Regions from separate parts of the Paraliobacillus sp. X-1268 genome, predicted to be linked through region 2. Evidence: riboswitches for the same ligand, from Rfam matches in the RefSeq annotation. Region 2 holds a riboswitch; each other region holds the start of a gene.
The links. Region 2 has a riboswitch for thiamine pyrophosphate ahead of tenA (thiaminase II). Riboswitches for the same ligand answer to the same signal wherever they lie in the genome.

Region 1 (11,044 bases), on a different contig from region 2:
ACAGAAACACCATCTGCCCCTGCAGAAATAATTGAGCCTACATGCTTTTGCTTAATTCCACCAATTGCAACTATTGGCGTGTTGCCAACTAAACTTCTAATACGAATAATTCCTTCTATATCAATAGGCTCTTTGGCATCCGATTTCGAAGTTGTAGTGAAAATCGGACCTACACCGATGTAATCAGCACCATTCTTCATCGCCTGGACAGCTTCTTTCTCATTCGTAGCTGATACACCTACTAGAAAGTCATTTGGGCAAAGTAGCTTTACTTTATCAATTCCAGCGTCTTCCTGTCCTACATGAACACCATCTGCTTTTATTTCTAAAGCTAAATCAAGGTCATCATTCACAATAAACGGCACCTGATATTTTCGACATAACCTTTGCATATCTTGTGCTAATTGCTTTTTATCTACTCCCGTCTTTGCCCCCATTCCTTTTTCACGGAACTGGAACATCGTGACTCCGCCCTTTAATGCTCCCTCCAAGATGGTCAAAGGAGAGTAGTGGTCACAATTATTGCTACCCATAATAAAATAAACGCGTAAATCTTTTCTTGTAAAGATCATATCTTAATCCTCATCTAGACTTTCATGTGTTATATTTATTTTTTCTGAAACATGCTGTGCATTCGTTTCAAATAAAGCATCTAAAAAGGCTATCTGAAAACTCCCAGGTGCAGAAGCGTTTTGTCTTGCACGTTCTGCTGCTACATCATAAAAAGCCACAGCTGCTGTTGCTGCTAGTAATGGTTTTTCTCCGGTTGTTAAAAAAGCAGCTATAACCGCACCTAATAGACAGCCAGTTCCTGTTACTTTAGTTAATAATTGTGTTCCATTTGAAATAGTATATAATTCTTTACCATCTGTAATTACATCTTTCACACCAGTAACCATTACAGGCACACCCAATTGCTTAGCAGCATGAATGGCCACACTTCGATTATCAAGTGTACCGACAGAATCCACACCCCTTACTTCTGCTTTCGCACCAGATAAATTACTTATCTCTCCTGCATTACCTCGTATTAACGAAATCTTTACCTCTTCTAAAATACGTGAAGCAACTTCACTACGTAATGATGTAGCACCAACAGCTACAGGATCAAGCACCACTGGGATACCTTTTTCATTTGCAGCTTTTCCTGCGACTATCATTGCCTCTGCTTGATTACTAGTTAATGTTCCAATATTCAATAGCAAACCGTCAGCGTTTTTCGCCATCTCTCCTACCTCTTCGATTGCACTTGCCATCACAGGGGATGCACCGATCGCATATAGACCATTTGCAGTAAAGTTCACGACCACCTCATTGGTAATGTTATGTACCAATGGTTCTTTTTCTCTAACCAATTCAATCATTCTCGTAATCTTATTCATTATTTATTCCTCCTTCTTTTGATTTGGCAAACCTTGCAAGCGATGACCCCAATGATTTGTTGGACCGCTTCCTGTACCAATATTTAATGTATACCGAATCGCATCTGTAATAAACTGCTTACCAATCGTAACTGCATCTAATACAGGTTGACCTTTTGCTAATTCAGCTGTAATCACAGCCGAGAACGTACAACCAGTTCCATGCGTATGCTTTGTATACGTACGTTCTGCTTCTAATAAATGAAAAACTTGCTTATCATACAAAACATCAACCGCTTTACCTTCTAGATGTCCACCTTTGACAACTGCCGCAGCAGCCCCTAATTCATCAACGATGACCTTCGCTGCTTTCTTTAAATCTTCTACATCCTCAATCTTAAAGTTCACTAATATTTCCGCTTCTGGAACATTAGGAGTAACTATTGTAGCAAGTGGAATAAGTAAATCTCGAATCACTTGACGTGACTCTTTTTCCATTAAAGCATGCCCACTTGTCGCAACCATTACTGGATCAATCACATATGGTGAATCTTGCTTTTTAACATACATTGCAATTAATTCCATCATTTCTATTGTTGAAACCATCCCTGTTTTTATCGCATCTGGCGGTATATCATCAAACACTGCTTGCATCTGCTTTTCAATAAATCCAATTGGCATATGATGCAGATCACTAACACCACGCGTGTTTTGTGCAACTGCAGAAGTTAGAATACTCATTCCATATACTTCTCTTTCTTGAAATGACTTTAAATCAGCTTGAATCCCTGCCCCACCTGTTGGATCAGTACCTGCAATCGTCAGTGCTGTAGGTATTTTTATCATTAATACAACCCCTCTCCTTATTTAATTTAAACCTTTTTACAATAATCATATTAATTTTTTCCATACAAAAAACCGCCCCCAAAAATGGAGCGGTTTCCTTTTAATATATTCACAAATAGTATGCGAACGGGTCCCAACTCCACTTTCCTACGCTAGTATTAACTAGTTCAGGTTCAAAGGGACCAAAGAAAACTCTTTATCTCAGCCAAATGGCGCCCCTAGTGGATTACTAATTAAATTATACTTCTACTTAATCACGTCTAAACTTAATTGTCAAATAGATACATTTTCAGAAACAAAAAAACCTATGTAAATCAGCTAACTGATCAACATAGGTTTTATTTTAATTTAATTATTCATCCATTCGCCAATTAAGTCTCTATTTTCTTCAACCCATTCTCCAGCTCCATCAATAGGCTCTTCTGCATCTTCAACATAATTTATTAATTCACCAATTTGTTCGTCATTCATTTTCCAATTCTTAAACCATTGATCAACTTCTTCAAAATCCTCTTCAAAACCATGTCTAGTCGCATGATGAATTTTTTCAACGCCACCATAAATATTTTCAGGATCATCTAAGAATTTTAAATCATATTCTGAGAAAACCCAGTGTGGTGTCCAAAGTGGAGATACAATCGCCTCTTCATTTTTGATAGCTTGATCTATTGCTGCAATCATAGCAGGTTCAGAACTCGATAATAACTCATAATCAAGGTCATAAGCTGTGATTAATTCCTCTGTTACTTCCATCGTACCAGCTCCAGGACCAAATCCAGTAATTTCTGAATTAAATAATTCCTTGTTAGCATTTAAGTCTTCTACACTATTAATATCTTCAAGATACGAAGGAACTACTAAACCTACTTTTGCATTATCAAACCATGTTTCCTCAGAAAAATTAATAACTTCATTGTATTCTTCATAATAGTTTTTATCTTGGACCGGAAGCCAAATTTCTAAACTAGCATCCAGTTCCTGGCTTTCTAGTGCTTGCATTGTTGTTCCCATACCTATTACGGTTAGTTCAACGTCATATCCTTCATCTTCAAGAATATACTTCCACATATTCGTTACAGCAATGTTCTCAGCCCAATCAATTTGACCGATACTAATCGTTCCTTTATTAGTTTCTTCCTCACTACTCGTATCCTCTGCATTCTCGCTACCACAAGCCATTAGTACAGCAAATAGTGTTAAGAACAATAAACTCAATAACCCCTTTTTGACCTTATTCATTCTTACCCTCTCCTTGTTTCTATATATTTAAAACGTTAAAAACGTTTTATTAATTAAGTATTTATTTAACACAGTTCAGATAAAAATACTCTCTAATAGTTTTCATTAAAGAGCATTTTTATGAGACAATTATATTGCCTAATAATTCTCTAATCTTTAGGTAAAAATTCAAATATTTCTTCACTTCTTATACTTGAAACTAAACGCGACAACCAATTATAGTATACTTTTGACTCTTCTAATTGATCATACGTTTTTTTTGCCATCTCACTATCTTGTGGACTAGCAGTTTTGTCTTCAACTACCTCACTTAGCTCTAATTGGGATTGATTGATAGCCTCCATGTTTGTCTTGACTTCTCTTTCCCACATTTGACAGTAAAACGCCATAAACGATCGAAAAAAGTTTTTTTCAGCTACATAAGTATGTTTTCTACTTCCACGTGTGAACGTCTTTTTCACCATTTCAAATTCCTGAAGTTTACGTACGCTGGTGCTCATACTAGGCTTACTCATTTCTAATTCCTCACGCATTTCATCCAAAGTCATTTGATCTTTAAAATACATCGTAGCATATAAATTAGCTGCTGATGGTGTGACACCATAAAGATCCATCGTTTCTGTAATAGATCCAATCACTATATCTTGAGCCGCTTCAATTTGCTGTTTAGCTTTTGAATTCTCTTTATTATTCATTAAAGGCACCTTCTCCAAAGAATTAAATGAATTAAAATTATTCTTTATAGCTTTAATGTTAGCTACTATAAATTAAATGTCAAATGCAAACAGTCAAATTCAGTGCGTTTTATAGGTTAAAATCATGATAATATAGGTACTTAGAGCCTTTATAATATTTTTTTAATTGTTAATGCAAATTACTAATTCTTCTATATAAAATAAGGATTTTCAAATCAGAGATAGTGTTATTTATACTTCTTAGCGCGAAATTAATCGTTTATTTGTTGTTCATTCAACGACTTTTTGACTTTGACACAATATAAGCATCATGTTAGAATTTATATAATTCAAAACGTTAAATATTTTTTTAACAAACTTAATAAATTGGAGTGAATTATTTGCGTTTACTAAAACAGTACATTAATGGAGAATGGGTAACAGCAAAATCTGGAAAGACTAGAGAAATTATTAACCCTTTTAACCAAGAAATAATAGCTTCCGCTGCTGAAGGCGACGAATCGGATTCTAAAGCTGCAATTGCTGCGGCAAGAGAAGCGTTTGATCATGGCAAGTGGCCGTTAACACCTGCAACTGAACGAGGCAATATCGTTAGAAAAATCGCCGGATTAATTGAAAGAGATAAAGAAGAATTAGCTGAATTAGAGTCGTTAGATACCGGAAAGACAGTAGAAGAAAGTCGTGGGGATATGGATGATATCGCTGGCGTATTTCGTTATTACGCCCAAATTGCGGATAAAAACGGTGGCGAAATAATTGATTCTCCTGTTCCAAACTCTATTAGTAAAGTTGTTCATGAACCAGTTGGTGTCTGTGGACAAATTACACCTTGGAATTATCCATTGCTACAAGCATCGTGGAAATTAGCGCCTGCGTTAGCAACAGGAAACACATTAATAATGAAGCCAAGTGAAATTACACCACTAACTACAGTAAAAGTATTTGAATTAATAGAAGAAGCCGGTGTTCCTAAAGGTGTTGCTAACCTTGTTCTTGGCTCTGGAATGACTGTTGGAGCTGAACTCGCTAGTAGCACCGACGTTGATTTAATTTCCTTTACTGGTGGAATCGTTACTGGAAAGAAAATTATGCAGGCAGCAAGTATAAATGTGAAAAAACTTGCTTTAGAATTAGGCGGAAAGAATCCTAATGTTGTCTTTGCAGATGCGGATATTGACACTGCAATTGATCAAGCTCTAAATGCTGTATATTTTCACGCTGGACAAATTTGTTCAGCTGGAACACGACTTATATTAGAAGAAAGTATTCATGATGATTTTGTTGAAGCACTTGTCAAACGTGTTCAACATATAAAACTTGGTAGTGGTTTTGATGAAGCTACACAAATGGGCCCACTTATTTCCGCTGAACATCTTGCAAAAGTTGAAAAGTATGTAGAAATGGGCAAACAAGAAGGCGCAACAGTTGCTGTAGGTGGCAAGCGTCCAGAAGACGCAGAACTTCAAGATGGATTCTTCTACTTACCAACTATTTTCACAAATTGTACAACAGACATGAAAGTAGTACAAGATGAAGCATTTGGTCCTATTATTACAGTTGAAAAGTTTAAAACAGAAGAGGAAGCGATTAACTTAGCTAATGATTCTATTTACGGACTTGCTGGTGGTGTATGGACAAATGATATTGTTAAAGCTGAACGCTGTGTTGCAAAAATGCGCATGGGAACAGTATGGATTAATGAATTCAACCTATATTTCCCGCATGCACCATGGGGTGGCTATAAGCAATCAGGAATTGGACGTGAGCTTGGTAAATTAGGAATTGAAGAATATACAGAAACAAAACATATCTTTCATAATCTTAAACCTGAAGCAATTAACTGGTTCTAATAGCGTACAATAAAAAATACCTTGTCCATTAAAGTGGATGAGGTATTTTTTGTTGTTATTAAGTAAAATATTCAATTTTGGCTTTCGGAAATAATTTTGGTATTGTATTCATAAAAAGATCTTTCATTTCTTCTTGTTCATTATCCTGATAAACATATTTCCAAATACCGTACCTGCCCCACTTTGTTTTTCTTTTTGATTCATCCAGCTCGAGTTTTGTCATCGGGTAGTTTTTTTGAATCACACGTTTAGCGGGTCCTGTAAATCGATGCTGGATCAGCTCAAAGGTTAAATCACGTTTGGCAGTATCAGGTAACGTATCTGCTAATCTTTCTAACATCAACTGATATCCTTCACGCCAACCCTCGTGTAAATATATTGGTGCAATAATAAACCCCAATGGATAACCTGCCTCTGCAACTTTAACAGCAGCCTCTACCCTTTCATTTAAACGCGAAGTACCTGGTTCAAAAAATTTAATGACATAATCATCGTTGATACTAAAGCGAAACCTTGTACGACCTCTGTGATCAGCATCTAGTAAATGGTCAACATGCGCAAATTTTGTAACAAATCGTAATAAACCATACTTTGATCGCCCAAAATATTCAATCGCCTCTTTAAGGGTATGCGTTAAATGATCAATTCCAACAATGTCAGAGGTACAAGAGGCTTCAAATCGAGTAATCTCAGGTGCACGCTCTTTCATATATGCTTCAGCTGTCTCAAAAATCTCTTCTGTATTAACATAAGTTCTGATATAAGGCTTGCTCCCCATAGTAGTCTGCAAGTAACAATAGTGACAGTGTCCCATACATCCTGTCGCAAATGGAATTGCATATTCAGCCGATGGTTTTGATGTATCAAATTTCAATGTCTTCCTTAAACCTACTACTAATGTTGACTTTGCAACACGATACTTTTGAAAATCATTCTCCCCAGGTAAATTGCGTACTTGATTATGCGAAGTTGTTTCTCTTATTTCAATATCCATTTTTGAAAATTTGTCATGCAATGTCTTCCCTAACGGATATTCCAAAGCACGAGGTTCAAAGTAAACAAGTTGTGGTACAAATGGTTTAACCATGATAACCCTCAATTTCTGGTGAACCAAACACTTCTAAAAAAGCTTCTTCTGCTTCTGTTTCAGATTGGTAAATTGCAACTTCATCTGTTAACGGATAATACGTTTCATATATAAACAAAGCTAGGTCAGTCGGTTGGTCAGGATCATGCACAACAGCTGCTTGTTGAACATTGGCCGCTCCTTGTACATGTGGATTCCTAATAATCACATAGACTACATCACCTGGGTTATACAATAAATTATTTATTTCCATCTTTTCACCTAACTTTTCTCAAGATGGCTTTATTATGTACCAAAACGATTCCATTTATTTATTTGTAGATTATTCTGGAATACCAAATTGATCTAATGGCCAAATACGAAAAACAACATCACCAATCACAGATTCCTCTGTAATCAGGCCAAACGCTCTGCTATCTCTGCTCACCAATCGATTGTCACCTAATACAAATAATTTACCATCTGGAACAATCGTTTCTCCAGTTAATGCTTCAAGATCAAAATCATCGGTCAGACTTTGCTCACCACTTAAGCTTTGCTTGAATTTTTCGAGGTATGGTTCATCATAAGCTATTCCATTTATATATAAAATATCATTTTCCATTTTAATTGAATCACCTGCAACACCTATCACACGTTTTACGTACTTCTCATCTCTGTCAGGTGATTGAAATGCAATCTCGTCAAAGCGATCAATTGATGTTAACTTACTAATGATAATTCTATCACCGTCCTGCAAGCTAGGCATCATCGATTCTCCTTTAACAATCGAGGGCGTCACTAAAAATTCTCTTACGACAAATACAATGATTAATGCAATTGCAATTGCTTTTATCCATGAGAATATTTCTCTGAAAAACGATACTATCATTTGCTTCATTCCTTTTTAAAATTTTATAGTGAACTAATTGAAGTTAATTTGTGATAAATAAGTAACTACTTCCTGCCTTATTATACTTTATAACTACCTCTTCCTACCACTTATATCACTTTAAACAAAAGAGTTAGCTAAGATTAATTTGATCTAGTGCAGTTATTATTCTATACTAAGTCCTGTTCACAAAAAATGATAGATGGAGATAGATTATATGACACGCCGTTTTACTGGAAAACAGATCTTTTTTATGATTGGCATTATTCTTGTATCTTTTAACTTACGTCCTGCAATTACTTCTGTAGGACCTTTAATTGGCACAATTCGTGACCAAATGGGATTAGCTAATTGGAATGCGGGTTTAATTACTAGTTTACCGTTACTAGCATTTGCCTGTATGTCACCAATCGCACCTAAATTACGTAACAAATATGGTAATGAGGCAACAATATTAATTGGATTAGTCTTTTTACTTATCGGCATTTTAATTCGAATGATTGTAACCAGTCCAACACTCTATTTAGGAACAATATTTGTTGGATTAGGGATTGCAATCTGCAATGTGCTTTTACCAGGGATTATTAAAGAGAAGTTCCCTAAACATATCGGAACGATGACTGGCGTTTATACGACTTGTATGTCGATATTCGCTGCAATAGCTTCAGGTATTAGTATTCCCTTAGCAAAAAACCTTGGCCTTGGATGGCAAAATGCTTTAGGTCTATGGGCGTTACTCGCAATTATCGGGATCACTGTTTGGTTTTTACTTTATCGAAAACAACCAAAAGAGGTGGAAACGGAGTACTATACGACTTCTGGAAGCCGTTTATACCAATCACCTCTTGCTTGGCAGGTTACCCTTTTTATGGGTATGCAGTCCTTTATGTTTTATGTAACGATATCTTGGTTACCTGAAATCATTCATGCCCAGGGCTTTACTATTGCGACTGGTGGTTGGTTACTATCTTATATGCAATTTGTCAGTTTACCAGCCACGTTTTTAACACCCATTCTAGCAGGACGCATGCGGAACCAACAAGGTATTATGATTGGGATCGGAATCGTTGCTTTACTTGGGTATGGTGCTCTCTTTTTCGGAGGATCTTTAGCCTTTACCATTGTAGCAATCACACTTATCGGATTCGCTCTCGGTTCAAGTATTAGCTTAGCACTTGCCTTATTAGGAATGAGAGCAACAACCGCAAAACAAGCTGCAGAATTATCAGGTATGGCCCAATCATTTGGATACCTCTTAGCTGCAGTTGGTCCAATCGCGATCGGTTTAATATATGATTTAACCCAAACATGGGGTATACCACTAGTTGTTATTATCGTTATATCAGTTATAATGACATCATTTGGTTTAGGAGCAACAAGAGATAAATTTGTTTAAATGCATAAAAAAAATCTCATTCTAAATAATAGGATGAGATTTTTTTATCATCTAATTTTTTTGATATAGCTCTTTATAAACAATTACTTTTAAAGCATCTAATTCCTCTGGAGTTAACTTATTTTCTAATTCACTTATTAAAACTTGCTGTTCCGCTTGCGACATCCCAGTTTGAAAAGCAGCTTGAATATTTTGTATTTCAGAAACAGAGAACTTTTTTACAAGTTGCTTTGCGGCTTCTTCTTTTGTAGTAAAAGGAAGCGATGTCTCATCTATCGAAGGTGCCTCTTCAATATAACCCTTTAAAGTTGGAACACTTTCCACATAAGCTCTTACTTCTTCTCTATCTTCATCTGTCAATTGGGCATCAACTTCTGTTACCACTTTATTGGCTAAATAGTTCATACCAAAATAATAAACACCATAACCAACTAACCCTAAAATGAATAAAGTTAGTACGAACCTTTTGATGAATTTCATATAATCACCTCTTATTAACTAAGAAAATTATCGCTTATTTTCATTACTTAAGCAAGCTATTAAGTCAACTTGCTTATAAACGCTTCAGCAAAGGCCTCACAGCTTTTCACATCTTCGTCTTCTGGTGTTAAATCAATCTTTAAGTGATCCAAAATAATTTCTGCCCCAATTTCTTTAAAGCGATCACCCATTTTATCAATTGCTCCACCGTATTCCGGATAAAAGGAATCACAAGAACCAAATAACCCTATCTTCTTTCCGGTTAAATCTATGTCTTCTAGATCATCATAAAAATCTTCTACTTCGTAGGGTAGATCACCGTCTCCCCAAGTATATGTCCCTAATAAGATTCCATCATAACTACTTAAATCTTCTGCACTTATATCATCAAAATCAATTTGAAACGTGGAAACAGGAACGTTTAATGATTTTATTTTAGCTTCAATAATTTCAGCAATTTCTTCTGTATTTCCAGTCATACTTGCAAATACGATAACAATATTAACCATTACAAAACTCTCCTTTGAGGTACTTAACTCCATATTAATTGATAACGATTATCAATGTCAATTTTTCTAGAAGATATTACTCGATATAAAAACGGAACTTTTTTAGTAGTTGATACGTAATATATGGTAACGTTTCTTTTTTTGAGAGGAGGTAAAGTGATCGAGATTGTAGATATATATTGGTGGTTGTTGTGGGGAAGTCTAGGTGTTGCTATTATTTCCTTATTTTTAGGGGACCTATTTGAAGGATTATTAGATGGTCTTTTCGATAGTATTGGTGAATTTTTTAACCCTTTATTAACTTTTGGAACGTTAGCTGTTGTTAGTGGCTCTGGAGTTTTGCTAACGAAATACTCTAGTCTACCTGATTGGTATGTCTTAGCTATTAGTTTGTTCATTGGGATTGGTGCCTATTTCCTAATTTATTATTTGCTCGTCATTCCTATGTCCAACGCAGAAGCTTCCACTTCTATTTCCATCTATGATTTAATAGGTAAAACTGGTGAAGTTACTACAACTATTCCAGCAGACGGATATGGAGAAGTCTTTATCAAATCTACATATGGAAGTCGTAGTGAATCAGCTAAAAGTTTTGATGGCGTGGAAATGATGCAAGGCCTATCAATTGTTGTTGTAGAAGTTAAAGATCAAGTCTTATATGTATCTGAACTATCTGATTTATAATTCAAAGGAGGAATAATATGGATTTA
Region 2 (11,044 bases):
GTATGATTTCGACGAATTAACACATACTTTAGGTGTTAAATCTTATATCATTTGAGGTGGAAATTCGTGAAAGCTGTTACGTATCAAGGGAAATATGAAATTGCAGTAAAAAAAGTAGATTATCCAAAAATACAAGATAAACAAGACATTATTGTTCGGATTACTTCTACTGCAATTTGTGGTTCTGATCTGCACTTGTATCAAGGAAACTTTCCATTGCCAATTGGCTACGTAATCGGACATGAACCAATGGGAATTGTCGAAGAAGTTGGTTCTGAAGTAACTAAATTAAAAAAAGGTGACCGTGTTGTAATTCCATTTACTGTTGCTTGTGGAACGTGTCAATACTGTAACGCACACCAAGAAAGTCAGTGTGATAACGCAAATCCACATTATGATTCAGGTGGTTATTTTGGTTATTCAGAAAAATTTGGCGATCATCCAGGGGGACAAGCTGAATACTTACGTGTTCCTTATGGGAACTACACACCTTTTCGAATTCCGGATGATTGCGAACTTGAAGATGAGTCACTTCTATTTCTTTCTGATGTGCTTCCAACAGCATATTGGAGTGTAGAAAATGCAGGCGTTAAAGCTGGAGATACAGTGATTGTTTTGGGCTCCGGTCCTATTGGATTAATGACACAACAATTCGCATGGCAAAAAGGTGCGGAAAGGGTAATTGCTGTAGATTATATCGATAATCGTTTGCAGTATTCTAAAAATGTAAACAAGACAGAGATATTCGACTTTACGAAACATGATGATATGGGTGAAGTTTTAAAAGACGTAACAAATGGTGGTGCTGACGTTGTCATTGATTGTGTCGGTATGGATGGTAAAAAGTCCCCTTTAGAGTTTGTTGAACAAAAACTTAAATTGCAAGGTGGAACAATGGGACCAATTCAGATTGCCACGAAAGCTGTTAAGAAATGTGGAACGTATCAAATTACTGGTGTGTATGGAGGTAATTATAATTTATTTCCTTTAGGCGCCTTCTTTTCTAGAAATATAAATATTAAGACGGGCCAAGCACATGCTAGGTCTTTCATGGAACCAATTTATAATCAAATAGTGAATGGTGAAATAGACCCAACAAAGATCATTACACATACACTACCTCTAGATGAAGCATCACATGGTTATAACATATTTAATAAAAAAGAAGACAATTGTATTAAAGTAATACTCAAACCATAATACAAAAAAGAACTCTAGTCACAGAGTTCTTTTTTATATTATTATCTATTGATACATTTGATCACTTGAACCTGCAATCGGGTTTTGACCATCGTATTTCATCATCATTGCTTGAATTTTCTGTTGATCTTCAGGCACTATCTGGTACATCGCGCCGATTTTTGTAGTCATAGCTTGATCAGCTGGTTCTAATGGATAATATCCCTTACTAACCATGTATTGCCATGCTTCATATGCATGTGAACAACTCATCATAAAGGCTGTTTGTAAAAAAGAACGAATTTCTGGATTAGCACTTTCCATTGCAGACCAGGCATATTCACGGCCAGCTCTTTTTAACGTTAATAAATAGTTCGTTGCCATCTCTCTATCATTCATATCTGTAACAGTCACTCTAGGTTGTACAGGTGGATAGGCATTCATATTTGACTGTGTATAATCGGATAGTATTTTACCATCTTCTTTAAATAATGGCAGTTCTGTTGTTGCACCTTCTACCTTGTTTAAAAATTCCACTTTCATATTATAATCTCTTACATGAAACGGGAAATGACGCTCTAATAATTGTTTGAGTTCCTGATCTTGAACATGATCTAACATGTACGCCATAGAAGTCACAGAGTTCACACAACTCATTGTTAATTCATTTAAATCTTGTAATTCGTGTGCAGCTAATTTCATTTTTTCTCCTCCTTTTCGGCTATAGTTTTGCTCAAAAAGTCTTATCTATACCAATTTTAAATTATTATTTACAATGTTTCTGGAATAAGTTTTGCCTTGATGAAAAGACTATCTATGTAAGACTTAACAAAGGAGTGTTTAGAAATGGGTGTACTATCAGGTAATCCAAAGAAACAACCACTTCATTATGGTGAAGTTTTTAGCATGTGGTCCTTTCTAACAGCTGCTAAAGGTAACTATGCGGCGTATCAAACATTTATTAACCATACAGGTGATAAAGAATTAAAAAATTTATTAGAAGATTTAAACCGAGGAATGAAACAGGAAATGGAAAGTGTGGAAGAGATTCTTAAAGTTAATGGAATAGCTTTGCCTCCTTCTCCTCCAGAACGTTCCCTCGCAGACATTGAAGATATTCCATCTGGTGCGAAGTTCAGTGATCAAGAAATTAGTGCTGTAGTTTCTGCAAACATTGCAGCAGGTTTAATCGCTTGTAGTACAATAATTGGACAGTCACTTCGCGAAGATATTGCCATGCTTTTTGGCCAGTTCCATATGAATAAAGCGCAAGCTGGAGCAAAAGCACTTCGATTAAATAAAGACAAAGGATGGATTATACTCCCTCCAATGCAAGCAAAGATTCCAAATAAAGAGTAGTAAAAAAAGCACTAGATTATTTCTAGTGCTTTTTTCTTGCTACTTTGTAATTCGAATTGGGTTTAACACACAAGGAGGAGGGAAAGCAGATCACCTTAAGTCTTAATTTCTAACACTTCCGCCGAATCACAGATCGTTTCCGTCGGATTAACACCTACTCCATTCGAGTCAAGCAGGATTATCCCATCTCTTCTAATGGCCATTTTTCTAATTTATAAGCCATATCCCAAAATAAATATTCATATTGACTGCTAAGTAAGAAGTGTTCTTTCATACGTTCTCGATCAGAGGCTGTTACAGTTTCAGCTAGTTGATCAAGTCTATCAATTTGTTCCTCTACTAATGCTCTGAACCAATCCGATCCGTATGCTTTAATCCATTCTTGATAAATTTGTTCATCTGGTGTTTTATTTTTTAACTGTTCTCCAACTTCATAATAAACCCAGTAGCAAGGTAATATTGCGGCAATCACATCACCTAGATGACCATGATAAGCAGCTCGATACATATGTGAACTATAAGCGTAAGAGGTAGGAGCAGGTTTAAATGCTCTTTGTTCTGCTTCAGTAATAGATAATAGCTTAGAAAAAGTACGATGTAATTCTAATTCTGCTTGATAAGTTCCTTGTGCATGTGCCGCCATACTACTGGTTGTTTCTAAATCTTCCGCCTTTGCAGCACCTATTGCCTGGACACGAGCAAATTGTGCTAAATAATAAGAGTCCTGCATGACATAATAGCGAAAGTTCTCTAAAGGTAATGTGCCATTACCAATCCCCTTAACAAAAGGATGATTAAAACTAGCTTGCCAAACTGGATCTGCCTCTTTCCGAATGTATTGTGAAAATTTCATCTCAACTTCCTCCCTATCTGCATAAAAAAACCACCTTCCTTGATTAAAAGAAAGTGGTGGCATGATAAAGTAAAAGAACCAAAGGACTTTATTCCCATCCACTTCCCTCCGCTAGTTTAAACTAGATCAGGTTCTAAGAGTCTTGAAGTAACACTTCAATCTCAGTCTTTTATAAAGACTCCTCTAGTGGTTTTTCTTGCTATTTTATTCTGTCTATAGAATAACATCTAGGAAGAAGATGTCAATACTCTTAAAGTAAACTTTCTTCCAGTGTCTTCATTTGATAAAAATAACCATTCTTTTTCATTAAATTCGTATAAGATCCCGATTCAATAATCTCACCATGATCCATGACTATAATTTGATCCATCTTTTCTAATCCTTTTAAACGGTGACTAACTAACAATAATGTATCTGTTTGTGCTTGTTCAAAAAGTTGTTTATATATTTTTTCTTCTGTTTTAGCATCAAGTGATGACGTTGGCTCATCTAAAATCCAAATATGACCGTTTTTCAAGATTGCTCTAGCAATTGCTAGACGTTGTTTTTCACCGCCAGAAAGATTCTCACCGTTTTCTAATACATGGTCATCGAGTGAAAAGTTTTCAAGTTGCACATTCATTAATGCTTCATGCAATACAATGTCATCTAAATCAGAATCTGCGATTAATAAGTTTTCACGGATTGTTCCATAAAAGAAATGATTTTCTTGTAGCACGACTTTTGACTGTTCCCACAATGCATTTCCTGAAACAGTTGAAATATCGTGGTGATCCCAATAAATTTTACCTGCTTGTACTTGCTGTAGTTTCAAAACTAACTGTAGTAAGGTTGATTTTCCTGAACCACTTGCTCCAACAATCGCTGTTTTCGAACCTGCAGGAATCTCTAAACTAAGTGATGGAATGGTTGTGCGCCAATCCCCCCTATACGTGAAGGTAATATTTTCAAATCCAATCATTGGTGGTTTATTAGTGATTTGTTCAACGTTAGTTTCGACTTCGCTAACTTGAATATCTGGATCCTCCACTACCTCATACAAACGGCTGGATGCATCGCGACTTTCTTGCATATAAATTGGGAAAACAGCCATTGGAGCAGCAGGTTCAAAAACGGTTAGTGAGATCATAACAAGCATAGCTAAAAATATCCCTTCTAACCTACCATCTACAACCAAATAAGCTCCGACTGCAAGTACGAACCAGCTTACGATAAAGGTTATAAAACCATTAAACGATTGACTATAGACTTTATTAATATTTTCACGTTTTTGTTTTTCAATATAACTTTCTGATTGCGTAGTTATTTGTTCTTGTTTTTTTTCTAATTGTTGAAATATCTTTAAATCTCGAAAACCATACATCAATTCAGTAATTTCCGTTGAAAGATCTCCACGTTCTTGTCTGACTTTACCATTAATTCTTACTTGTCGTAACGAAAAAAAAGCTGGGATAACAAATACCGTTAGTAAGAAACCAACTAATAAAATAAGCGCGATTTCAATGGAATAAAAGCTACTAAATAAGATTGTTGTTACAAAAACGAGTAATAACACAATTGGTGGATAAAAAACACGTAAAAAGAAATTCTGTAAACTCTCCACATCTCCTACTACTCGACCAAGTATGTCTCCACTTCTATACTTATGAAAAATTTGTGGAACAAGAGGTTCTAACTTTTCAAAAAAAGTAACACGTAAATTACTTAAGATAGTAAAAGTTGCCCTGTGAGAATAAATACGTTCGCCATATTTTGAACTAGCTTTAATAAACCCAAGTAATTTAACTGTAGAAGTAAGCATAATTAATGCATAGAATGGAGGCATTAAAGCTGCTTTGGAAATAAGATAGCCACTAGCAGCAAATAGTCCAACGCTACTAATACCAGCAATAAAACCAAATAAAATAGCAAACAAAATATCCCTTTTCTCAATCAACATAAGTTTTATGACTTTAAAAAGAGCGCTCATGCTTCTTCTCCCCCCTGTTGAATCGTCACCATATCTTTATAAGCAGGTAAAGTAGCTAGCAATGTTTCGTGTGTTCCTATCGCTAGTAATTGTCCTTTTTCCATAAATAGAATTTGATCTGCTTTTTTAATCGTGTGTAATCGATGTGCTACCGTGATAACAGTTGCCGTTTTGGACAATTGTTCGATAGATTGTTGTAAGATTTTTTCTGTAGCTAGATCAAGTCCACGTGTTGGTTCATCGAGTAAGACAACTTTTGGCTTTTTTAAAAATGCACGTGCAATAGATACACGTTGTTTTTCCCCGCTAGATAATCCTCGACCAGCTTCTCCAATGGGTGTATCGTATTGTTTCTCCAATGATTCAATCAATGGCGCAATTCCTGCTAACTGCGCAGCTTTTCGTATATCCTGTTCATCAACTGGTAAGTTTGTTCCCATTTCGATATTCTCGCCGATTGTACCTGAAAAGATATATGGTTGCTGTGAAATATAAGAAAGCTTCCCAAGCCATGATGACTCCGAAAATTCAACAAGCGGTTGATTATCAAGTTTGATTGCACCATGTTCAGGAGTGATCATACCAGCCAACAAATGTAATAACGTAGATTTACCCGCACCACTTGCTCCTACAATTGCTATCTTCTGTTTCGGGTGAAAAGTCGCTGTGATAGCCTGCAAGTTAAAATTACTATCTGGATAACTAAAGTCTACCTGTTCCAACGTAATCATTGGAGGTCCGCCTTCTTTACTTAATTGCTTTTCTCCCCATTGTATCGCACCGTCTTCTTCATCGAATTCTTCTAATACTTTTTTAGCGGCGCCCAAACTACTTCTACCATTATGAAAAGTCGTACCAAGTTCTTTCAACGACGTAAAAAATTCAGGTACAAGCACAAGTATGACAAATGCAGTGAAAAACGAAATACTTTCATATATTATTAACTGGATAGCTAATTCCAAAGCAACAATACCAATACTTAGCATCGAAATGACTTCAAGCATAAAAGATTGAGTGAAAGCAACTTTTAAAATCTCCATTGTCGTATCTCGAAAGCCTAAACTACTCTTTTCAATTTTATCTTTCTGCTGTTTTGTTCGGTTAAATAGTTTTAATGTAACAAGACCTTGTAATGTATCTAAAAAAGTGCCAGAAAAAGAAGCTAATTTATCTAGCTTTTCTTCTGACTTTTTTTGTGTTTGTAAGCCAATTACAATCATAAAAATTGGAATAAACGGTGCTGTAACAAGCAATATAATTCCTGAATTAACATGTTGAGTGAAAATTACGATCATGGCAAGTAACGGTACAAAAGTACTCTGCATTACTTGAGGAATAAACTGACTATAAAAACTATCCATCTCATCGACACCGTCTAATAACATACTAACTTTCTTACCCGTTTGTCCTTTTTCAGCCAGTTGAACAGGACGGGCAGCATATTTAGATAATAGTTTTTTACGTACATTTCCTTTTACATCACTTGCTAGTGAAACACCAATTCGTTTACTTATATAATCCGTTAATGCGCGAATAAATAGAACGATTAACAATAACAGTAGCCATGGAATCATCGCATGAAACGTTTGGTTTTTTAAAAAGACCCCATCGACAATAGTTGTCATAGCAAAAGCCTGTACAATTATAGAGAGGCCTAGTGTTACGGTTAATCCAATTAAGAAGAAGATTCTTATTTTATGCATCCATACGGTTTGCTGTAAATTTTGCATGAACGACTCAGTCCTTTAATACAAATTTTGCGTACACAATTATTTTTTCCCTTTCGCATAATCTGCATTAAATAGAAATAAACGCATGAGCAAGAAAAGAGAAGGTACTAACAAGAGTAATCCCCCAATGAAGGCCACAATTAAAGCAATACCCATAGCTTCATTCGTTACACTATCCTCTATGTGAATGTACGGATCAAGCAAATATGGGTACTGCGCAACACCATAGCCAAAGAATGCAAAGAAAAATTGCAACATAATGGCGATAAACGCTGATCCATAATTTCTGCCAATATATAATAGACCCATTGCTATTAAGAAAAAGCCCATAGATAAACCGAATATCCACCATAGATCTAACATATTATCAAAATGACGTTCGTTATGCTGACCTAAAGCAATCATTGTCGTTAAAGCCATTATAATTGTTGGTGTAGCCCAAAAGAGAGCCCATTTTCGCACTATTTTAAGAGCTGCGTGATCATTTGCTCGGGAAGCATAGTACGTTAAAAAACTCGCACTAATGAATAATAGTGCCGTTATCGCTAATGCAACAATACTCCATGCTAAAGGACTTGTGAACAATTCCAAATATTTAAGCGAAACTACACCATTTTCTTCGGTTATGAATCCACCTTCTGAAATAGTTAGCGCAACTGATAAAGAGGCTGGAATTAACAACCCAGTTGCTCCATATAAAAACATGTAAATATTACTTTGTTTTGACCCATAATTTTCAAAAGCATAAAATGATCCTCGAATAGCTAACAGTACGATAGCAAAGCTTGCTGGAACGAGTAAAGCAGAACCATAATAATATGCCGTTGATGGGAAAAAGCCTACTATTCCAACAAAAAAGAAAACTAGAAACACATTCGTAACTTCCCAAACCGGTGATAAATATCTTGAAATTATTTGATTGATAATATGATCTTGTTTCGTCATTTTTGCGTAAAAGGCGTAAAACCCTGCACCGAAATCGATCGATGCAATGATCAGATACCCATACAAAAATAACCATAGAACAGTAATTCCAATTATTTCATAACTCATTTTTCTTCCCCCTCTTCCATAGTTTCAGGGTAGTGTTTTTCTAATTCTATCTCTGCCGGATTGTCTTTAAATAATTTTCTTAACGTGATAACAAATAATGTACCTAAAACAATATATAAAGCTAAAAACAAAAAGAACATATGCAAAATATATGGAGATGATGTTGCTGCTTCTTCAACTCGCATATAACCACGCAAAATCCATGGCTGTCTTCCTTCTTCTGCGTATATCCAACCGAATTCTACAGCTAACATTGCTAATGGTCCAGTTAATGCTATAAGCCAAAGCATAAATTTATTATTTTCATCCCATTTTTTAAATCGAGTTAGAACCAGATAGAGAAATGAAATACCGATTAAAAACATTCCAATTGAAACCATTGAATCAAACATATAATGTATCCACAATGGTGGACGTTCATCTTCGGGCGTTTCTTCTAAACCTGTAACTTCGCTCATGAAATTTCCATGTGCTAAAAAGCTTAACGCTCCAGGTATTCGAATTGCGCCAACAATTTCATTGTCTTCATTTAGCCAGCCAAATAAGAGCAGATCAGCGTTCTCTTCTGTTTCAAAAAGCCATTCTGCAGCAGCTAATTTTTCAGGCTGATTATTTGCCAGATATTTTGCCGATGCGTCTCCTGCAACTGCTGTTATTAAAGAGAATACAAACATTGAGATCACAGTTAGCTTTAACGCCTTTTTATGATACTCAGTAGCCCCTTTTCGTCGTAATAATGCAATTGCAGCAATCGTTGCTAGTATTGCGGCAACTGTAAGATATGATCCTCCTACTACATGCGCAATTCTAGTTGGTGCAGATGGATTTAACATTGCTTCAAGTGGATTGACAGCAGCGAACTCTCCATTCTCCATTGTGAAGCCATCAGGTGAATTCATAAACGAATTTACTGTCGTAATGAAAACTGCAGACATACCTGCTCCAATTACAATTGGTAATGAAATAAACCAATGTGTAAATTTCCCTTTAAATCGGTTCCACGTATATAAATAGATACCTAAGAAAATTGCTTCAAAGAAAAAAGCGAAAACTTCCATAAATAACGGTAATGCTATTACATTACCTGCAAGTTGCATAAAGTTTGGCCAAACTAATGAAAGTTGCAGACCAATTGCTGTTCCTGTAACAACACCAATTGCGACAGTTATAACAAAACCTCTTGCCCATCGCTTCGCTAATAACTCATAATGTTTGTCTTTCTTTTTAATTCCGATAAATTCTGCTAATGAAATAAATAATGGCACACCAACACCTAATGTCGCAAAGATGATATGAAATGTCAGGGTCATTGCTGTGATTAATCTACTTATGGTGACTGTATCAAATTCCATTGGTTATTCCTCCTTCGCGGCTATTACATTTAAGTGAAGTAATACACATACTATGTTTTCTATCTTAACATTTATCAAGTAAGAAATGTTATCCTTTTACATTATAAACTTTAAGGTTCAAAAAGTTGTGAATAGCTAATGAAGTTTCTGTGACGAATTCGTGACGATTACCTTTTATTAAAATATCATTGCTCTTAATTTACCTTTTAACGTATTAAATAAACCATTATTTTCGTGAAAGTTTGAATTGATCTATTTAAAGCATCAAAATATCACGAATGTCATCTTCCGTAATTGCCGCGCTAATTTGTTCTTCTGAATCAATGATTTCACCGATTAGATTTCTTTTTTTATCTTGTAATGCGTGCATCTTTTCTTCAATTGTTCCTTTAGAAACAAGTTTTATCACTTGTACATCTCGAGTTTGTCCAAATCGGTAAGCACGGTCCGCAGCTTGTTCTTCGACAGCAGGATTCCACCAGCTATCATAGAAAATCACAGTATCAGCTCCTGTTAAATTAAGTCCTTGTCCACCTGCTTTCATTGATATAAGGAAGATATCTCGTACACCATCATTAAAATGGTTACATGTTTTAAGACGATCTTCAGCAGGTGTTTGTCCATCAAGATAGAAATAAGCATGTTCTCTGTTGGTTAATTCTCTACCAATTAGATCGAGCATCTTCGTAAATTGCGAGAAGATTAACACCCTTCTACCTGATTGTTTAATCTCTTCAACTATAGCCAACAATTGCTCGAATTTTGCTGATGTTCCTGTGTAACCATCAATAAAAAGACTTGGATGACAGCAGATCTGTCGTAATCTTGTTAATCCTGCCAAAATTCGAATTTTGTTTTTTCGAAATGTCTCTTTATCCAAATGTTTTACTGTGTCATGTCTTAGTTTAGCCAAATATGCTGTATATAGTTTCTTTTGTTCCGAAAATAACTCAATTGTTTCGAGTGTTTCTGTTTTTTTAGGAAGTTCTTTTAATACTGTAGTCTTCAACCTACGAAGTAGAAAAGGACGCGATCTCCTTGCTATTGTCTTTCTAGAAAGTGTGCTGTATTCCTTAAGTCCTAAAAATAGATCTGGAAAGATAACGTGGAAAATAGCCCATAATTCTTCTATTGTATTTTCTACTGGTGTTCCTGTTAGAGCAAATTTATGATCAGCATCAATCCGTTTAACGGATCTGGCTGTTTGAGTGACAGGATTCTTAAAAGCCTGTGCTTCATCAAAAAAGACAGTATGATAAACATTCTTTTCAAAAATTCGGATGTCCTGACGCACAATTGGATAGGAAGTAATAATGACATCCATCTTCAGTAGATTTGTTTGTTGTTTCATCCTTTTATTTTTATTTCCGCCAATAACAATCGCTTTTATTTCTGGTGCGAATTTAGTAAGCTCAGTTAACCAATTAAAGGTAATAGATGATGGGCATACAATCAATATTGGCCGCTTCTGTTCCCGAATGGCTGGCAACTCAGATAAAATATAAGTAATACTCTGAATCGTTTTACCAAGTCCCATGTCATCGGCTAA
Region 3 (11,044 bases), on a different contig from region 2:
ATAGCTCTTTCTATTGACCGAATTGCAACTGGAGGCTCGTTAATCCCTAACACACATGCCCCCTCACAAGGGGCAGGACAAGCCATACCAGTAAATTCGGGGAAATTATTCATTTTAAGTTCGCGAGCCAGCGCTTCCTTCCACTGATCTTGATAAACGAGATCGTTCCATTCTGGAATCAAATGATAAACTGGACATCCAGAAGTGTGTCCATTCATATCCGTTCCTGTCTGACAGGTTGGAATACCACAATCCATACACCGAGCCCCTTGTTCTTTCAACTCTGCTTCTGGCATTGGCAACTTATAATCTTTCCAATCCTTTGTTCGTGATAAAGGATCGCGTTCTGGCGTAGATTGACGTTTATATTCCTTAAAACCAGTTGGCTTTCCCATTCGTTCACCTCCATTACTTTATTGATTGTACGGCTTCAAATCCTTGTTCAAATGCTGTCATTGCCGCTTCATCTTTCGATAGTCCACTGGATTCTAAGTTGCTAATTCGTTCTCTCATTTCCAGATAATCTTTCGGTATAACACGGATAAACTTTGGTAGAACCTTTTCCCAGTTATCCACTATTCTTCGCGCATTTTTACTTTCTGTATAACCTAAGTATTTTTTTATAAGTTGAAAAACGGCTTCTGCTTCTGTTTTATCTTCTATTGTTTCGAGCTGTACTAATTCCTTGTTACACTTTGATTGGAAAGTTCCCTGTTCATCAAGTACGTAAGCTATACCACCTGACATTCCAGCAGCAAAGTTCTTGCCAGTTCGTCCTAATACAACTACCTTGCCACCCGTCATGTATTCACAACCATGATCACCGATACTTTCAACAACAACATTGGCGCCACTATTTCGCACACAGAAACGTTCTCCAGCTACGCCATAAATATATGCTTCACCACTAGTAGCACCGTAAAAAGAAACATTGCCAATTATCGTATTTTCTTCTGGAGAAAATGAGGATTTACGTGATGGTCGTGCAATAATTTTCCCACCTGATAAGCCTTTGCCAACATAATCATTGGCATCACCAATAAGGTTTAGTGTTAATCCTTTTGGAATGAAAGCACCAAAGCTTTGCCCTGCTGATCCTCTAAATTTCAAACGAATGGTGTCCTCCGGTAAACCTTCTATACCATATCGCCTAGTAATTTCGCTACCTAACATCGTACTAGTCGCGCGATTAATATTACGTATTCCTAATGAAAGAGTCACAGCTCGTTTATTTTCAAGTGCGTCTTTACATAATGGAATTAATTCTTGTTGATCTAATGTTTTATCAAGTCCATGAACTTGTTCAACAGTTTGATAACGACCAACAGCTTCTGGTACATCTGGTTTATAAAGTAATGCGGATAAATCGACATTTTTTGTCTTCCAATGATCGATCGCTACTTTCTTCTCTAATAGATCTGTTCGACCAATCATCTCATTGATCGTTCTACATCCTAACTCAGCCATTAGTTCTCTCGTTTCTTGTGCAATAAAGCGCATAAAATTAACGACGTGATCTGGTGAACCTGCGAATTTCTTGCGCAGTACAGGATCTTGAGTAGCAATACCAACAGGACAGGTATTCAAGTGACAAACCCGCATCATTACACAACCTAAAACAACCAATGGGGCAGTCGAGAAACCATATTCTTCTGCACCTAAAAGGGTTGCAATTACGACATCTCGGCCTGTCATCATTTTCCCATCTGTTTCGACAACAATTCTATCTCGTAATCGATTCATTAATAAAGTTTGATGCGTCTCTGCTAGACCAATTTCCCAAGGCATCCCAGTATGTTTTAAACTCGTTCTTGGAGCAGCACCTGTTCCACCATCATATCCACTAATTAAAACGAGATCAGCTCGTCCTTTTGCAACACCTGCAGCGATCGTACCTACCCCAACTGCAGAGACAAGTTTGACACTAATCCGAGCCTTTGGATTTGCGTTTTTTAGATTAAAAATCAATTCAGCTAGATCTTCAATCGAATAAATATCGTGGTGTGGAGGTGGAGATATTAAATCAACACCTGGCGTTGAATTTCTAACTTCTGCAATCATCGGATAAACTTTTTTACCTGGGAGATGTCCTCCCTCACCAGGTTTTGCTCCTTGTGCTACTTTAATTTGAATTTCATCTGCATTAACAAGATAATTACTTGATACACCAAAACGTCCTGATGCTACTTGTTTAATCGCGCTTCGTCTTAAATCACCGTTTTCATCAGGAATATAGCGACTAGGATCCTCTCCACCCTCACCAGAATTACTTCTTCCACCAATTCGATTCATCGCAATAGCCAATGATTCATGTGTTTCACTGCTAATTGAACCAAATGACATAGCACCTGTCTTAAATCGCTTGCATATCTTTTCTACTGATTCGACTTCATCAATTGGTATCGGTGTTGTTTTCTTAAAAGCAAGCAAGCCACGTAATGATTGTAAATTTTTATCCGTATCAATAATCATCCCTGAGTATTGCTTGAATAATTCGTAGTTATTTGTTCGACAAGCACTCTGCAGTAAATGAATCGTATGCGGATTATATTGATGATCTTCTGCATTCTGACGCCATTGAAAATCATCCCCTGGTTCTAAACCTTTTTCTCCACCACGCGAACGTTCGAATGCTTTTTTATGCCGCATTAGTACCTCTTGTGCAATCATATCCAATCCAATACCACCTAATCGAGAAGCTGTTCTAGTAAAATACTTCTCAATCACTACTGGATGAATACCAACAGCCTCAAAAATTTGTGCACCACGATAACTTTGAATCGTAGAAATGCCCATTTTAGATGAAACTTTAACGACACCATCCGTAGCTGAATGAATGTATATTTTTACCGCTTCATCTAAAGAAGTATCGCGTAAGTCTCCAGTTTCAATTAGACCTTCCAAAGAACGAAATGCTAAATAAGGATTAATTCCTTCTGCACCATAACCTAAAAGTGTTGCAAAATGATGGACTTGTCTAGCTTCTGCAGTTTCAATTAGTATGCTTACTTTTGTTCTCAAACCTTTTCGGATTAGATGGTGGTGTAAACCAGAGACAGCTAATAAAGCTGGAATAGCTGCACGTTTCGAATTAATACCACGATCTGATAGTATTAACAAGGTATAATCCTTTTCGATGGCTTGATCTGCTTCTGCAAACAATTGATCAAGAGCATCTTGTAAATCCTGTTTATTCGAACTATCAAATAAAATCGGTAATGTATGTGCTTTGAATCCTTCTAGTTCATTATGTCGAAGTGTCTCTAGTTGTTCATTCGTTAAGATCGGTGTTTGCAAGCGAATGTGTCGACAACTTTCCGGTTCTGGTTCAACTAAATTGCCTTCTTTCCCAATCGTAGTCTCAACAGCAATTACAATTTCTTCTCTAATTGCATCAATTGGTGGATTTGTAACTTGAGCAAACAACTGTTTAAAATAGTTATATAGTAATTGTGGTCTTTTAGATAAGATAGCTAACGGCGAATCATACCCCATTGAACCAACTGGATCTTTTTTATCCGTTACCATTGGTTTGATTATTTTATTTAATTCTTCATTTGTATAACCAAACGCAATTTGTTGTTCTAACAATTCAGTAGTACTTATACGATCCAGACTAACTTCTGATCCAGACAGATCCTCTAAATTTAACTTGTATTTGGCTAACCAATCTGCATAAGGATGTTCTTTATAAATGGAGTGTTTCACGTCATCATCTGGTATGATCACCCCTTTTTCTAAATCAACGAGTAACCTTTTTCCTGGTTGGAGTCTATCTTTATATGCAACATCCTCTGGCAAAATATCTAATGCACCAACTTCTGATCCTAAGACAATCATGCCATCCTTTGTAATATAATATCTAGCAGGACGTAATCCATTACGATCAAGACTAGCCCCGATCTTTCTCCCGTCCGTGTAAATAATTGCGGCCGGACCATCCCACGGTTCCATAAGTGTACTATGATACTCATAAAAGGCTCTTTCGTTTTCCTTCATTTCAAGATCATTTACCCACGGCTCTGGTATCATCATCATTGCGGTGTGTGCTAATGACCTTCCAGATTGATGCAAGAATTCAAAACAGTTATCAAACATCGTAGAATCACTGCCATCCATATCAATAACAGGTAGAATTTTTTCAAGTTCTTCTTGATTAAAAGCATTAGATCTGCAAAGTGACTCCCGCGCGCTCATCCAATTAACGTTACCTCTGATTGTATTAAACTCGCCATTATGTGCAATAAATCGATTTGGCTGCGCTCTTTCCCAACTTGGAAAGGTATTTGTACTAAACCGAGAATGGACAATAGCAAGTGCAGATTTAAAGTCTCGATTATTTAAATCAATGTAAAAGGAATCTAATTGTTCTGGGATTAACATTCCTTTGTAAACAATTGTAGACGTCGATAAACTACAGATAAATGTATTTTCTGTATCTTCTTTATTAGCAAGACCTTTTAATTTATTCTCCGCTTGTTTTCGAATAACATATAACTTTCTTTCAAAAGCTTCTCGACTTTTTAATTCAGTTGAAGGCGCAATAAAAACTTGCCGAATAAATGGTTTTACTTTTTTAGCAGAATCCCCAACATATGCGTCATTAACTGGGACCGTACGCCATCCAAGAAACTGTTGACCTTCTTCGGCAATAATCTGCTGGAGCTTAAGCTCACTTGTTCTTCTTATATCAGGTTCTTGTGGAAGAAAGACCATACCAACTGCATATTTCCCTTCGGCTGGTAACTCGATATCTAAATCCTCACATTTATCACGAAAAAAAGCATCTGGAATTTGTGTGAGAATGCCGGCACCGTCACCGGTACTGATATCTGCTGATTGTCCCCCGCGGTGTTCTAGATTACAAAGTATCGTAACTGCATGTTGAACAATATCATGCGTTTTCCTACCGTCTATGTTGGCAATCATTCCAATACCACATGCATCGTGTTCATTTTCTGGGTGATATAATCCTTGAGGAGTAGGATAACCGTACTGTTTCATGACAACATCCCTTCTTAATAACAAATGTAATTTAATCTTGAGTATTCATAGTTTTTGCATTTTTTGCATAATCATGCATGATAATAAATTCATCTTTAATTCGAGCCATCAATTGCCTTCTATTTTGATGTGTAAAACAACATATTTTGTAAAGCCTATGTACTGATTAGCATTTGGAGGGAATTGAAATGAACAATGAATCATCTACACAGATTAATGTATTTAAAGTGGCGGCAACTTACATTGGAACCGTTGTCGGGGCTGGTTTTGCTTCCGGGCAAGAAGTCCTCCAGTTTTTTAGTGCATATGGAATAAATGGCCTATTTGGACTTACCTTTGCAACGCTCTTGTTTTTCTTTTTCGGCTATACGATTTTAGTAATTGGTAAAGCATTAAATGTTAGCTCTTATGTAGAGGTAGTGCGATTTACTAACGGAAAAATTATTGGTACGATCATCGATATTATTATTACAGTCTTTCTATTCGGTGCTTTAGCAGCCATGATAGCTGGAGCCGGTGCAATCTTTGATCAACAATTTCAGTTAGCCTCCTTATGGGGGACGATCTTAATGGCAATTATTTCACTACTAACTGTTATAACTGGAATGAAAGGTGTTATTAATGCCATCAGTTATGTTGTTCCAGTATTATTAGTTTCTGTTCTTTTTATCGCTATCTATAGTATCTCAATAAATCCAATTACAGCTGCAGATTTACAAGTATCGAAGTCCATTGAAGGCGCTGCACCAAATTGGTTCATTTCTGCTCTTAATTACGCTTCTTATAATCTTGTGATTGCCGTTGCAGTATTAGCACCAATGGGGGCGAAAGCTAAAAATAAAAAAAACCTACTATGGGGGGCTTTATTAGGTGGATTAGGTTTAGGGATAGGGATCATTGCTATTTTTTTCAGTATTTTAACGAATTTAGATAGTGTTTCAAATGTGGAAGTGCCCATGATTCTTATAGCTTCTAAAATTGCTCCATTTATTCAACTAATTTTTGCTATTGTATTATTTGCTGAAGTATATACCACTGCGGTCGGAAATTTATATGGATTTGTTTCAAGAATGAACTTTATCGCTGCACGCTTTCGAATTTGGGTGATTGCAGGCACAACACTAGCAGCTTTTTTATTCAGTCAAATTGGCTTTTCTGCTATGGTTAAATACTTATATCCTACTGTTGGTTATGGAGGTTTTCTATTTTTTGCGGGGTTAATTTATGTATGGATATTTAAAAGAGAACAATTAAAAGAATAAATACTTTAAAAAACTTCTACTTTTTTTGGTTTACTATTTCAAGTTTCTTCATAGAATTGGTTATGGACAACTTAGCTTATCCATCTTAAATTTCTGTAGGAGGAACAAAAAGTGGACTTTTTCCCATTACTATTCTCAATAACACCTGTTGCGACGATTGCATTATTAAAAATTATTGCAATTGACATTGTTCTTTCCGGTGATAATGCTGTTGTGATTGCAATGGCCACCAAGTCTTTACCAAAAAGACATCAAAATAGAGCAATACTTTTAGGCACGATTGGCGCTGTTCTGCTCCGAATATTTTTTGCAGTTATTATCATTTATTTAATGCAAATTCCTTTTGTAAATGTAATTGGTGGTTTATTACTTCTTTGGATAGCGTATAATTTACTTGTTGAAAAAGAAGAGGAAGCTACCATTACCTCACATACTGGTTTATTAAAAGCTGTTTCGACAATCATTGTTGCAGATGCGGTAATGAGTCTGGATAATGTTGTTGCTATTACAGGTGCGGCGCATGGGGATATTCGTATGATTATCATTGGCGTGATGGTTAGCATTCCTATTATGATATTCGGATCGAAACTAATCGTAAAAGTATTAGAAAAATATCGTTGGATAGCTTATATTGGTGCTGGTATTCTTGCGTGGACAGCCGGGGAAATGATTTTGACGGATCAAAAATTAATAGACTTACTTGATCTCTCTAATGGCTTATTTAACTATTTAATTGTTGGCTTCCTAACGCTAACTATTTTACTGCTTGGTTATATTAAAAGCGCAGCAGACAGCTATTAGTTTTAACTCCCCATTTATAAAACGGGGAGTTAAAACTAGTTTATTTTCGCTCAATTAATCTCGGAGTAGTTCCGATCAAAAGCACCAATAAGATCGCGCATAAAACAAAGGCACCCAACATGGTAATCCCGTTTGTAATCAATGAAAACAACACCACGTTCATATCATCAGGCGCGTATTCTCCCCAAAAAATAAATCCAGCAACAAAGTGCCAAAAGTAACGTGCAACAGAACCAACAAGTGTCGCGGTAATAACCCAAAATAACACTTTTTTCTTTTTCCCCATCTTCAGGTTCGATTGAATGACTTTATAAAATAGACCTGCAAAACCAATAAAAGCAAAGGCAATAAAATATTCAATAAATGCCTGAAGTGGAGTTAGAATATAGGCATCACCCAAGATAACTTGTAAAATACCCCAGATAAAGCCAGAAATTAAACTAACCCTAATCCCCCATCGAAACGCTAAAATTAAAATTGGAACCATAGCAAAAGAAATTGAAATCGATGGAGAAAGCCGAATCGACGGAAGTAAATCAAAAACAAACGCCAATGATGCAAAAAAGGACGCCTCAATCAACATAACCAAACTTAATTTTTTCATAAAAAAAACTCCCCTTTTTTAAACAAAAAACCTCAAGGGAGAACAGATATGTAAACGTAAATCTACATATCACGATCCACATTCCTGCGCTAGCATTAACTAACAGGTTCGAAGGGTTAGAACAACGTGTTCACTCTCAGCTTTTTAGCTCCCCTTGTGGTTTTGCTTATTTGATTTTCGAGTTCATCATATCATAAGATAATGAACTTGTCATACAAAATTTAGGGTTTTTTTTAAAAGGCGATAAATTTTGTAACTTTTATAAATTTCAAGTACAACCAGTTGCGTTCGCTATAAGCAACTGTCAAAATAGAGTACACATGAATAAAATAAAACGAAATCGCAGGTGACCTACATGATTGAGATAAAGACATCTACATTAAGCGACGGGGAATTCAATCGAGGCGTATTCGCTACACGCGACATAAAAAAAGGAGAAACAGTACATATTGCACCTGTTATTCCTTATCCAAACAAGGAGCACGAACACATAGAACAAACAGTACTGGATGATTACGTATTTGAATATGGTAAAAATCATACCGCGGTTGTTTTAGGATATGGCATGTTGTTTAATCATTCCTATACTCCAAATACCGATTACGATATAAACTTTCCAGATCATACCTTTGTATTTTTTGCTCACACAGATATAAAAGCTGGTGAAGAATTGCTAATTAACTATAATGGTGATGTTAATAACAATGACCCCTTATGGTTCAACATGAATTTTGATGAATTGAATAAATGATTAAAAAATTGAAAGCTCAATCCGCATTATACGTGGATTGGGCTTTTTCAATCTTATATTTCTTTAATATCAAAGGATTCAACACGATTAGTGTTTGAATTATAAATTACCGTGCCTTGGATTTTAACTCTTTCTTGAGGTGATTGTAAAATATAGTGATAGATTTCCTTTGTTTGATTTGGTGCTGGATTTGTTTTCTTAACAAAATTATATTCTGTTATATTATAATTCGGATAAGCTACCTCAGTAACTTCCAATAAATATTTTCCCCATTCTGCTTCCTCTACTTCTGGTGAAGATTCAAATTCAATATTTATTACCCCAACCGCTGGATCTGCACCTAATGCTTCAAATGCCTTTCGGTGTAGGTTAATTTTATCAGCTGGGAATCCAGGTACTTTATCAACAATTGTCACAATAACTTCTCTTAAAGTTTGGGAGAAAAGCTCACGTATCTTTAACGTTTGCCCACATTGATAAGGCGAATTCACACCTACAGCTGCTGTCATATATTCATTATGAGACCAAGGCATACCACATTGCGTAACACGTCCTCCTTCTGTCCATGTTGCTTGGCCTCTTGTGAATGGTTGCCGCCCCCAGTAATTTAATTGTTGTGGATATGGATGTAAATATGGAGACTCTCTATAAAACTGATTTAACGATTGATATTGATTATAATATGGATACATCATTTACCTCCTAGTTTTAGACTAGGATAGTTTATGTTTTATACAGGCGTATTTGTGATTAATTCAGAGACATTCAGTATATTCTCGTAATCAAAAAAAAGCCCCATCCACCTTTCATCTGGATAGGACCTAAAGATATTAATGAGATTGATTACTTGTTTCCAGCCATTCTCCTACAAATTCTTCTTCATCATAGTCAAAGAAATTCTTCATAATGTCTTCGCGATCATCAAGAAAAAGTTGATTAGAAATTTCTTCTACTAGATTAGGTATACCAAAACGCATCCCTGAAAGTGCGGAAGCTGAGATCCCACAACTTATTAATGCGGAATAATTAAAAGCAAATAATCCATGTAAACGTTTCTTCCCTTTTTCATCTCGGCTTATAAAGGCAAAGCCAGGGCTTAGGTATGGATGCGCGTCTAACACAGGATTTGCGACTTCATCTGGTGCATCATAAAAATCGCCCCAGCGGGCAATATGGTTTTCTACAAGTTTCAACTCTGGTCGTAAAGCTGGATCGGTTAAAAGACCGGTACTTATAATAAGAAAATCAAAATAGTATTCACCCTGAGGCGTTTTAACTAATGCACCTTCATCCTTCTGCTCTACACTTAACCACGGTGCACCTAAGTGTAGATTAAAACCTGGCCAGGATGTTGCACGACTAAATGTATCATTTGTTGGTGGTTGATTATGCTTAAAGAAATGAGAGATAGCAGCATATTTATCTGCATCAGACAAGGCTGGGAAACGTTCAATTAATCCAGAAGCCTCCATTTGTCGAATTGGATTTATACGTGGCATCTTTTTTCGACGGACAAATACATGTGCTTGATCAACACCTTCTGTTAATGCAAAATTAGCATTATCAAAAGCAGATGCTCCACCACCTAAGACAGCAACCTTCTTGCCTCTTAGTTTTTTAAAATCAATTGGTTTCGATGTGTGTGCATAAAGATGACTCGGCAAATTATCTGAAATCATTGGCGGAACATACCACTGGCCACCACCTTGAATCCCAGTAGCTAGAACTACTTTACGTGCAAGTATTGTATCTGAGGGTGCTCCACTACCTTCAATATGTAGTCGATGTAAGCCTTCTTCTACTGGCTCTATAAGATTTAACTTCACTTTATTTATAACAGGTAAATTCAAAACTGTACGATACCAACGAAGATAATTCATCCAATCACCGCGCGGAATCTTATCAATTGCTTCCCATTCTTCTGGTCCAAATTGTGCTTCCCACCAAGAACGGAATGTTAAAGATGGAATACCCAAATCAATTGAAGTTAACTGTTTAGGGGTACGCAACGTAACCATTCGAGCATACGTTTCCCAAGGTCCTTCCAATCCATCAGGGTTTTCATCAATGACTAAAATATTCGATACTCTCTCACGAAGAAGTCCAAAAGCTGCGGCTAAACCACTTTGGCCACCTCCAACAATTATCGCATCATAGACATGACCTTCTTTATGGTCAAGTGGGCGTACCCAGTCAGAACCACCAAACGCAAGATAGGAAAGGTCGGTTTTCACTCGTTTGTTTAATTCTTCTAAACTCATGATTTTCATTCCTCTCTTCGGTTTCTATATCTAAAAACTCACTTTTAACGTGAAGAAGATTAACATTATTTGTGATTATAATACTATTTTAACATTTCTGATAACTTTATCGTATGTATACTATATCTAAATTTCCTTTTGTAAATTGTTTAAAGTTACTAGCTCCATTTTCTCATTAAATAAACTTGCTAATCGTTGACTGTTTTAGTTTGTATTATAGCTGTTATATTGCATTAAGCTTTTAAAAATGATTTATTACTAAATAAGCATAGACTCTGTCGTAACGTGCTGTTACATTTCGCTCTAAAAATACACTACGCTTTCCGCGGGCACGGCTCATAGCCGTCAAGCTAAGCACTAC

Region 1: it holds a riboswitch for thiamine pyrophosphate, as region 2 does, so the genes downstream of both, thiD (bifunctional hydroxymethylpyrimidine kinase/phosphomethylpyrimidine kinase) here and tenA (thiaminase II) in region 2, are expected to answer to the same signal.
Region 3: it holds a riboswitch for thiamine pyrophosphate, as region 2 does, so the genes downstream of both, thiT (energy-coupled thiamine transporter ThiT) here and tenA (thiaminase II) in region 2, are expected to answer to the same signal.

Annotation. Positions count from the first base shown of each region.
Region 1 is NZ_QJSK01000029.1:1,247-12,290, forward strand. It holds gene thiE (thiamine phosphate synthase) at 1-572, opposite strand, end outside; gene thiM (hydroxyethylthiazole kinase) at 576-1,382, opposite strand; gene thiD (bifunctional hydroxymethylpyrimidine kinase/phosphomethylpyrimidine kinase) at 1,386-2,207, opposite strand; TPP riboswitch at 2,335-2,437, opposite strand; gene D2K62_RS17410 (glycine betaine ABC transporter substrate-binding protein) at 2,556-3,446, opposite strand; gene cudC (choline uptake/conversion transcriptional regulator CudC) at 3,596-4,141, opposite strand; gene betB (betaine-aldehyde dehydrogenase) at 4,522-5,991, shown strand; gene splB (spore photoproduct lyase) at 6,050-7,078, opposite strand; gene D2K62_RS17430 (transcriptional regulator SplA domain-containing protein) at 7,071-7,331, opposite strand; gene lepB (signal peptidase I) at 7,401-7,949, opposite strand; gene D2K62_RS17440 (CynX/NimT family MFS transporter) at 8,167-9,345, shown strand; gene D2K62_RS17445 (hypothetical protein) at 9,397-9,825, opposite strand; gene D2K62_RS17450 (flavodoxin) at 9,885-10,334, opposite strand; gene D2K62_RS17455 (NfeD family membrane protein) at 10,491-11,018, shown strand; gene D2K62_RS17460 (flotillin lipid rafts scaffold protein FloT) at 11,036-11,044, shown strand, end outside.
Region 2 is NZ_QJSK01000001.1:250,975-262,018, forward strand. It holds gene D2K62_RS01390 (zinc-dependent alcohol dehydrogenase) at 67-1,200, shown strand; gene D2K62_RS01395 (spore coat protein) at 1,246-1,881, opposite strand; gene D2K62_RS01400 (DUF3231 family protein) at 2,026-2,538, shown strand; gene tenA (thiaminase II) at 2,717-3,391, opposite strand; TPP riboswitch at 3,478-3,586, opposite strand; gene cydC (thiol reductant ABC exporter subunit CydC) at 3,642-5,360, opposite strand; gene cydD (thiol reductant ABC exporter subunit CydD) at 5,357-7,090, opposite strand; gene D2K62_RS01420 (cytochrome d ubiquinol oxidase subunit II) at 7,130-8,143, opposite strand; gene D2K62_RS01425 (cytochrome ubiquinol oxidase subunit I) at 8,140-9,495, opposite strand; gene D2K62_RS01430 (DEAD/DEAH box helicase) at 9,752-11,044, opposite strand, start outside.
Region 3 is NZ_QJSK01000025.1:104-11,147, reverse strand. It holds gene D2K62_RS16830 (glutamate synthase subunit beta) at 1-395, opposite strand, end outside; gene gltB (glutamate synthase large subunit) at 409-5,004, opposite strand; gene D2K62_RS16820 (YkvI family membrane protein) at 5,193-6,266, shown strand; gene D2K62_RS16815 (TerC family protein) at 6,378-7,067, shown strand; gene thiT (energy-coupled thiamine transporter ThiT) at 7,108-7,671, opposite strand; TPP riboswitch at 7,736-7,836, opposite strand; gene D2K62_RS16805 (SET domain-containing protein) at 8,027-8,422, shown strand; gene D2K62_RS16800 (DUF3889 domain-containing protein) at 8,476-9,114, opposite strand; gene D2K62_RS16795 (flavin-containing monooxygenase) at 9,253-10,683, opposite strand.